Regions from separate parts of the Azovibrio sp. genome, predicted to be linked through region 2. Evidence: riboswitches for the same ligand, from Rfam matches in the RefSeq annotation. Region 2 holds a riboswitch; the other holds the start of a gene.
What was found. Region 2 has a riboswitch for cobalamin ahead of WBH99_RS12515 (TonB-dependent receptor domain-containing protein). Riboswitches for the same ligand answer to the same signal wherever they lie in the genome.
Positions count from the first base shown of each region.

Region 1: it holds a riboswitch for cobalamin, as region 2 does, so the genes downstream of both, WBH99_RS03690 (energy-coupling factor ABC transporter permease) here and WBH99_RS12515 (TonB-dependent receptor domain-containing protein) in region 2, are expected to answer to the same signal.

Region 1 is NZ_JBASOH010000036.1:43,319-47,523, forward strand. It holds gene cbiQ (cobalt ECF transporter T component CbiQ) at 1-604, opposite strand, end outside; gene WBH99_RS03685 (energy-coupling factor ABC transporter substrate-binding protein) at 612-962, opposite strand; gene WBH99_RS03690 (energy-coupling factor ABC transporter permease) at 959-1,630, opposite strand; cobalamin riboswitch at 1,724-1,943, opposite strand; gene WBH99_RS03695 (EAL domain-containing protein) at 2,091-4,205, shown strand, end outside.
Region 2 is NZ_JBASOH010000129.1:11,742-15,946, reverse strand. It holds gene WBH99_RS12515 (TonB-dependent receptor domain-containing protein) at 1-1,736, opposite strand, end outside; cobalamin riboswitch at 1,857-2,064, opposite strand; gene WBH99_RS12510 (hypothetical protein) at 2,290-2,487, shown strand; gene WBH99_RS12505 (cell division protein ZapA) at 2,490-2,819, shown strand; RNA gene ssrS (6S RNA) at 2,858-3,041, shown strand; gene WBH99_RS12495 (energy-coupling factor ABC transporter ATP-binding protein) at 3,184-4,014, opposite strand; gene WBH99_RS12490 (hypothetical protein) at 4,007-4,205, opposite strand, start outside.

The sequences.
Region 1 (4,205 bases), on a different contig from region 2:
CAGCCAGATGCAGACCCAGAGCCTGATGCCAGACCTGCACCAGCAAATTGGCGGCCAGCAGCCCCAGGGATTTCAGGCTCTGCCGCCTCGAGGCATGTCCCAGACGGGCCTCCTGGGCCTTGCAGGTCGCACGGACAGCGGCAGTCAGCACGAACAGCATGCGATAGGCCACCACCATCAAATCAAGCAAGGCATCGGGACACCGCAGTCGGCGCAGCAAGCCCACCAGGTCCGGCAAGGGAGTGCTCAGCACCAGGAACAACAGGGCGGACAGGGCCGCCAGGGAGCGCCCTGCCAGTTCACTGATCCGTGCGCCGGCATCCGGGGCCCAGTGCCAGCCTGCCTCCGGCGTCACGGAAAACAGCAGGGACAAGCTGCTCAGCGCCAGAAAACCCAGAGGCAGCAAAGCCACCCGCAGCCACAGCCTCCCGGGCACCCCGGCCCCCAGTACCGCCAGCAAGGCGAACAACAGGGCCAGCATCAGGGCAATCACGGGAGAACCCGCCAGAAAGGCTGCCAACAGGCCGGCCAGGGTAAAACCAGCCTTGGCTTCGGGGGCAATCCAGCGCCAGCGGTTGCCATAGGCGGCAGTGTCGATCAGCACGCCAGGCTCACTCCCGTTCACGCTCGGAGGCTGGGCGCTGCCACAGCAGGCGTTCGCGCATCACAGCACCGCCCAGCCAGAAGCCGAGAAACCCGGCCCCAAACGCCGCCTGCAAGGCAAACAACAAGGACTCCACCTCGCCCCCTGGTGGTTTGAACAGGGGATCGAACCAGGGTTCATAAGCAGGCACCATGGCGACAATGGCCGCCTGGGCCTTGCCGTCAGCCCCGGCAAAAGTCTCCGGCTCCTGGCCCTCTGCTCCCAACACCGGGGCCAGCATCAGGGATGCAGGCAAAACCAGGGGCAAAATCAGGATCAGCAAGGCCAGCAGGGACAGCAGCAGGTTCTGGCGCCTCATGCCTTTGCCTCCGGGGTATGCAGCAGGGGCAGGCGGCGCAACTCATCCGCATTGAAACGGCGCAGGGCATTGACGATCATCACCGTCAGCAGTCCCTCGACGATCGCCAAAGGAATCTGGGTGAGGGCAAAAATCCCGGCAAACTTGGCCAGGGCGGCACCAACGCCCCCTACTGGGTCGGGAAAAGCCAGGGCCAGCTGCAAGGAGGTCATCCCGTAAGTTGCCAGATTACCCAGGCTGGCACCACAGAAGACAGCAGTGGAAAGGCCCAGGCCCCGGGTCAGGCGAAACACCCCGTAGGCGACACAGGGGCCCACGACCCCCATGGAAAAAAGGTTGGCTCCCAGGGTGGTCAGCCCCCCATGGGCCAGCAACAGTGCCTGGAACAAGAGAACCACAAAGGCAACTGGCACCATGGTCAGAGGGCCGAACAACAGGGCCCCCAGGCCGACGCCCGTAGGATGGGAACTGCTACCCGTCAAGGACGGCAGCTTCAAGGCAGAAAGAACAAAGGCGAAGGCGGTCGCCACACCGAGCAGCATGCGCTGTTCCGGTTGCTCCGCCAGCCGACGTTTCAGTTTGACAATGCCCCAGACCAATACCGGAGCCGATGCCGCAGTCCAGCCCAAAGCGTGCTGAAACGGCAGGAAACCTTCCATGATGTGCATAAAAACCCTCACCCGAGTCAGGAGAAAGCATCATGCCAAAGGTATGGACGGAAGGCGCAGAATGAAAATGGCCCTTCCCCACCCCGGGGAATGATGCAACATCTACTTCGGGCCGGTCTTCTGGCTTGCCCTCATCCTTCGCTATGCCTTCCCGTGCAAGAACACAGTGGCGTGGAAATAGCGTCGTCAGGCTTACAGCAGCGGGGGCTGCGCCGGAATGGCTGAATGGCAAACATTCAGGGACACCGGACTTCCCGTTTCACCCACCCGCCATAAACTGCTGGCGGCAGGCACCCGAAGTCCGGGATTGTAACCTGAACTGGCGGCACGACAATATCTCGCCAGCGCAGCGCAGAAGCCAAAACAGGGGCGTCACCTGCCTTTATACTTCGAACTTCGCAACAAGCCGTCCCCACAAACGAGGGCCCTGCCCTGATTCGACTTGCACCAAGGACCTCTCATGGATAACGCCGAGGAATACGCGGCCAGCCCGATCCACTGGCACACCGGCGGCCTGGGCCATGGCACGGGGCGGGCGCTGGAGCGAAGCACCAACCAGGTATCCGGAACCCCGGCCGCCGCTCTCATCGACATCCAGTCCCTGCGTTCCCTGCTCGATGGCCTGACCCGGTTGACCGGCATCCCCACCGCCCTGCTGGACCTGGAGGGCAACATCCTCCAGGCCGCCGGCTGGCAGAAGGCTTGCACCGGCTTTCACCGGGCCGTACCCAGCTCCTGCGCCAACTGCACCGAAAGCGACCTGTTCCTGGCCCGCCACCTGCGCAAAGGGGAGTTCGTCGATTACAAGTGCAAAAACGGGCTCTGGGACGTGGTCACTCCGGTCTTTGCCGGGCAAGCGCACCTGGGCAACCTCTACTGCGGCCAGTTCTTTTACGACGACGACAAGGTGGACGACGCCTTCTTCACGGCTCAGGCCCACCACCATGGCTACGACCCGAAAGCCTATCTGGCCGCCATCCACGCCATGCCCCGCTTCAGCCGCGAACAGGTGCGTCTGGCCATGGGGCTGATCGTCAATCTGGCTTCCTATCTTTCGCATCTGTCCCTGACCAATCTGCAACTGCAGGAAAGCCGGGCCCAGATGGAAACCCTGCTCAACACCCTGCCGGACCCGGTCTGGATGAAAGATCTGGCAGGCCGCTTCCTGACCTGCAACCAGGCCATGGCGCGCATGATGGGCGCCCCCATCGCGGAACTGATCGGCAAGACCGACCACGACTTCATGCCCCCGGACCTGGCCGACTTTTTCCACCAGAAGGATCGGGAAGCCTTCGCCGCCGGGACTTCCCGTACCAACGAGGAGTGGCTGCCGCACGCGGAAAGCGGCGCAACGATCCTGCTGGAAACCATCAAGACCCCCGTGTCCGACCTGAACGGCAAGCCCATCGGTGTGCTCGGCATCGGCCGCAACATGACCGAGCGCAAACGCGTGGAGGATGAGCTCCAGCTGATGTCGCGCGTGTTCTCCAATAGCGGCGAAGCCATCTTCATCACCGATGCCGACAACCGCATCCTGGCGGTGAACCGCGAGTTCACCCGGCTCACCGGCTACAGCCAGGCAGAGGCGATGGGTGAAAGCCCCGACATGCTCTCCGCCGGCAACACGCCCCCCGAGGTGTATCGGAAAATGTGGGCCACCCTGGCCGCCGCCGACGCCTGGCAAGGTGAGCTCTGGTACCGGCGCAAGTCCGGCGAGATCTACCCCAAACGCCTCTCCATTTCCGTGGTGCGCGATGGCGACGGCCGCATCACCAACTACATCGGCGCCTTCGAGGACATCACCGACCGCAAGGCCGCCGAGGACAAGATCCGCTACCTGGCGCATCACGATACCCTCACTGGCTTGCCCAACCGTTTCAGCCTGTACGAACGCATCGAGCAGAGCATGGCGTTTACCCGGCGCCTCGGCGAATCCCTGGCCGTGATGCTCATCGACCTGGACCGCTTCAAGGCCATCAATGACACACTGGGCCACAATGTCGGCGACCAGTTGCTGATCCAGGTGGCCCAGCGGCTGGAACGCACGGTGCGGGGCAGCGACATCGTCGCCCGCCTGGGCGGTGACGAATTCGTGGTGGTGCTGACCGGGGTGGATGACGCCGATGCCAGGGTCAAGGTCGCCGAAGTGGCCGCCAAGATCGTCAGGCAGGTGGCCATGCCATATGACATCGCCGGCCAGGAACTGCACACCTCCCCCAGCATCGGCATCTGCTTCTACCCCCAGGACGCCAGCGCGACGGACGAGCTCATCAAGAACGCCGACATCGCCATGTACCACGCCAAGGCCATGGGGCGCAGCAACTACCAGTTCTACACCGAACCGATGCGCGCCCAGGTCAGCCAGCGGGTGAGCGCCGAACAGGAACTGGAGCAAGCCCTGGAATCAGGCCAGTTCCTGCTCCATTACCAACCCCAGGTCGAGCCTGGCAGCGGCCAGGTGGTGGGGGTGGAAGCCCTGGTGCGCTGGCAGCATCCGACCCGGGGCCTGGTCCCGCCGCTGGACTTCATCGAACTGGCCGAGGAAACCCGGCTCATCATCCCCCTGGGCCAGTGG
Region 2 (4,205 bases):
CAATCCGGGTCGAGGCGGTAGCCGGCCTGCAGGTTCACGAGGGCGTAGCCGCCGAGTTTCTGGGTATTGTTCACGTCCTGATAGCGCTTGCTGCTGGCCTGCCACTCCAGGTTCCAGTCGAATCGTCCATGACGGCGGCCCATGGCCAGGCTGCCATGCTGGCGGGAGCGATAGCGTAGCACCTTGTCGAGTATCGTGTCCCGAGGGTCCTGGAAATCGGCGCTGGCTTTTACATCGAAGCCCTGCAGCTTGCCCGCGTAGGCCAGGGTCAGCCCTTCGAGGCGCGCCTTGTTCACGTTCGCGGGCAGCCAGATCCAGCTGCCGGGCGCAACGGGGGCCCAGGCGATCAGGTTGTCCACATCGTTACGGTAGGCGGTGGCGGAAATCTGGTGCTGGCCGCTTTCATAGTGCAGGGCGAGTTCCCGGTTTTTGGCCGTTTCCGGTTTCAGATCGGGGTTGCCGGCATCGGGCCAGTAGAGATCGTTGAAGGTGGGGGCCTTGAAGGCCGTGCCGTAAGAGGCATGCAGCCGCAGCCGGTCGTCGATCTGGTAGCCATAGGCGATGAAGCCGGTGTTCTTGTCGCCGAACTGGGAGTTGTCGTCGCGGCGCAGATTGAATTGCAGGCGGTGCTTCTCGAAGCTGCCGTTCCAGCCGGCCAGGAAGGAATTGATGCTGCGCCGGTTGTGGTCATAGGGCTGATCGCCGGAAACCTTTTCCTGCAGCCGCTCCAGGGCCAGCAGCGCCGTGCCGAGCGGCAGGCGCACATCGTTCTGCCACTGATACTGGGTTTGTTCGGTGCGGATCTTGCCTGTCCGGGCGTGGTTCATGAACTGGCGCGAGTCATCGCTGCTGCGTCCCAGGCGCAGCGTGCTGCTCCAGACTGGATTGAGGCGATTGCGGCTGTAGAGGCTGTAGGCCGCATTGTTCTGTTCCTGATGGTAGTCGGCATTGGCTGGCGTGGACCAGGGGCCGCCGGCGTCGTAGTCGTTTCTTCCTTCGCTCGCCAGGAAGTTCAGGCCGATCTCATGGTCCTGAGCAAAAGTGTAGGCAAGGCTGCCGCTGGCGCTGCTGTTGCGATGCCCATCACGGTCCCGGTTGTAGGAGGCATTGTCCGGATTGTTGATGGAGTTGAAGCCGCGTGTCTGCTGATTTGCCAATTGCAGGGCATAGCTCAGATTCTGCTGGCTGCCGGAAAAGCCGGCACTGACGGCGCTGCCGTCATGGCTGCCGAAGCCGGCTTCGGCCTTGGGCCGCAGCGGGCCGCTGCCCTTGCGGGTGAAAATCTGGATGACGCCGCCGATGGCATCGGAGCCATAGAGGGAGGAGGCGGCGCCCCGCAGGATCTCGATGCGCTCCACCTGCTGCAGGGGCAGGTAGCTCCAGTTGGCACCGCCCATGGTGGCCGAGCCAAAGCGCATGCCATCGATCAGCAGCAGGGTGTGGCCGCTATTACTGCCGCGGAGATAGACATTGGCCACGGCGCCGGGAGCGCCGTCGGCCTTGATCTCGATGCCGGGCTGGCGGGCGAGCAGCTCGGTGATGCTGGCCGCGGGGCCGGCCGCTTCAATCTCCTGCGGGTCGATGACGGTGACGTCCGAGAGCAGTTCATTGGCGCGCATGGCTTGCCGGGTAGCGGTGACGACGATGGTTTCCGCTTCCTCGCCGGCCCGGGCGTGGAAAAAGGGCAGGGCGAGCAGGCACAGGGCCGCCGCCAGGGGCTTTTGCTTGAAGGACATGGTGTCTCCCGTTCCGGTCTGCGTCCCCGCAGGCTGGAACAATGATGGGCTGGAATCGCCAGGGGAAGACCATGGGGGAAAGAAACGGAAAGGATTCCGGCACCGCCACCCCGCGGTACTTCCATCGGTTCGCATCGAGGCCGGTATCCGGGCTCGCAAGTCTTGATCCGTCGCCTTCCCAGGCGTGTTGCCCAGTGGCGTGATGACGGACCCGCACTTACTTACCGTTGCGGGGGCAGCAGCGGCTTGGTGTCCAGGGGACACGCACCGCTTTCCCGTTTAACCGCTGGCGGAATCCGCCGGCGGCACCTGATGTGAAATAACCGTCCCGGAGGACGGCGGCGCGCAGTGTAGCACGGACCCCGGCCGCAGCGCAGCACCTTCCCGGCCCACCTCCCGGCCCACCTCCCGGCTCGACTGCCGGCTCGACTGCCGGCTCGACTGCCGGCGCCAACTTCTTGCGCCGCCTTCTCGGGCCAGGCCGGCTGAATCCCCTGCAGAACATGCGCTTGCTCCTTGACCCTGCGCAGATCCAGCCTCTATAGTGCGCGCCATGGAAATGGAACTCGAAGCCCTGGCGGGCAAGGTTGAAAAAGTGGCAGCCCTCGTGGGCCGGCTGCAGTCCGACAACGCCGATCTGAAACGGCGTCTGGTCGCCCTGGAGGCCGAGCGGGACAGCCTGTTGCAGAGCATGGAGCAGGCGCGCAGCCGGGTGGAGGCACTGATCGGGCAACTGCCGGAGGAAGAGTGAGCATGGGCACTGAAGCCGATTTCCTGGATGTGAAGATTCTGGGGCGGGAGTACCGCGTGGCCTGCCCCGCCGGCGAGCGGGAAGCCCTGCTGGCAGCGGTGCAGCTGGTGGACGGGAAAATGCAGGACATCGCCCGGAAGACCCGCAACACGATGCCCGAGCGGGTAGCGGTCATGGCCGCCCTGAACATTGCCCACGAGCATCTGAGTGCGCAAAAAGGCGAATCTGCCGATTCCGGAAAGTCCTTTGACACGGCTGACGTGAAGCGTAGAATCGAAGCCATGGACACACGGCTGGATGCCTTGCTGGCCCAGCAGGAACTGGATATCTGAGTTTCTGCCAGGCCTTCCAGGCAGGTCGTTTCCACCAGTGTCCCCTGCGGTGTTCGTCAAGGCCATATATTCCTTGAACCAATGCTTGCGTGGCATCGGCTGCGGACCTCGAGGTTGATGTTGTGAGCGGCTCTTCTAGCAGCCGCACCTGATTCAACTGGAAAGCGGCCATTCTGGACCCTCGGTTCAGGATGCCGGTCTGACGGCACTCGCGGGGGCCAGAAACACAAAGGGCGACTGAGGTCGCCCTTTGTACGTTCTGCTGTACGTCCTGCGCTTTGTACGTTCTGCTGTACGTTCTGCCCTTTGTACATCCTGCATCCTGCGTCTGGAACGCGTCTGGAACTCGAAGCCGCATGGGATTTCAGGCGGCTGGGTCCCAGTCATGTCCATGCAGGTGGCTATGCAGATGGCAGTGGGCCGGGCCACCGTGGCGGTGCCGGTGGCGGTGGGCGAGGCCGGCTCGTTCCAGTAGTTCCAGGTCGGCCAGGGCCTGGGGCAGGGGGCCATCGAACAGGAGCCGGCCGCCCTCGCCCAGCACCAGCGCACGGCTGCCCAGTTCGGCGGCCAGGCTCAGGTTGTGGGTGGTGATCAGGGCGGTCTGGGGTGAATCGAGCAGGGTGTCGACCAGCCAGCCACTGGTCCGCGGGTCGAGGCTGGCGGTGGGCTCGTCCAGCAGCAGCAGGCCAGGTTCCAGCACGAGCAGGCTGGCCAGGGCCACCTTCTGCTTCTCGCCGCCAGAAAGCTGGAAAGGGGGGAGCGTGAGCAGCGCTTCCAGGCCCAGGGCGGCCGCCCAGCGGGCCACCCGGGCGGGTACCTTGTCAAGGCCCAGGAGCCGGGGGCCGTAGGCGATTTCATCACTGACGCTGGGGTTGAACAGCATGGCTTCCGGGTGCTGGAACAGCAGTACGCAGTCACGCCGGAAACGTCGGGCCAGCTCCCGGGTTTGCAGGGCCTCCGGGGTGATGGCCTCGGTGCGCCAGCGGATGCTGCCCTGGCTGGCGGGCAGCAGGCCATTCAGCAATTTCAGCAGGGTGGATTTGCCGCAGCCATTGGCTCCCAGCAGCACCGCCTTTTCGCCCGGCGGCAGCTGGAAGGAAAGGCCGTCGAACAGGGTTCGGGTCGCGCCTTCCGGGGTTTTCCAGAGGTAGTGCAGATTGCGGACTTCAAGTACGGCAGCGCTCCGTTCAGGCATCGAAGGCCCCCCGGGAGCGCAGGGCCTGGCTGGCTTCGGTGCTGGCGGCCAGGGATTTGTCCAGCACGGTGATGGCCTGGCTGGCGCCATGCCGGACCCGGGCCCGGAGCCCGGCGGGTTCCGGGTGGCGGCTCATGAAGGCGAGGCGGAAGTCGGCCAGCAGGCGCCGGCAGGTTTCGATCTGGCCCAGG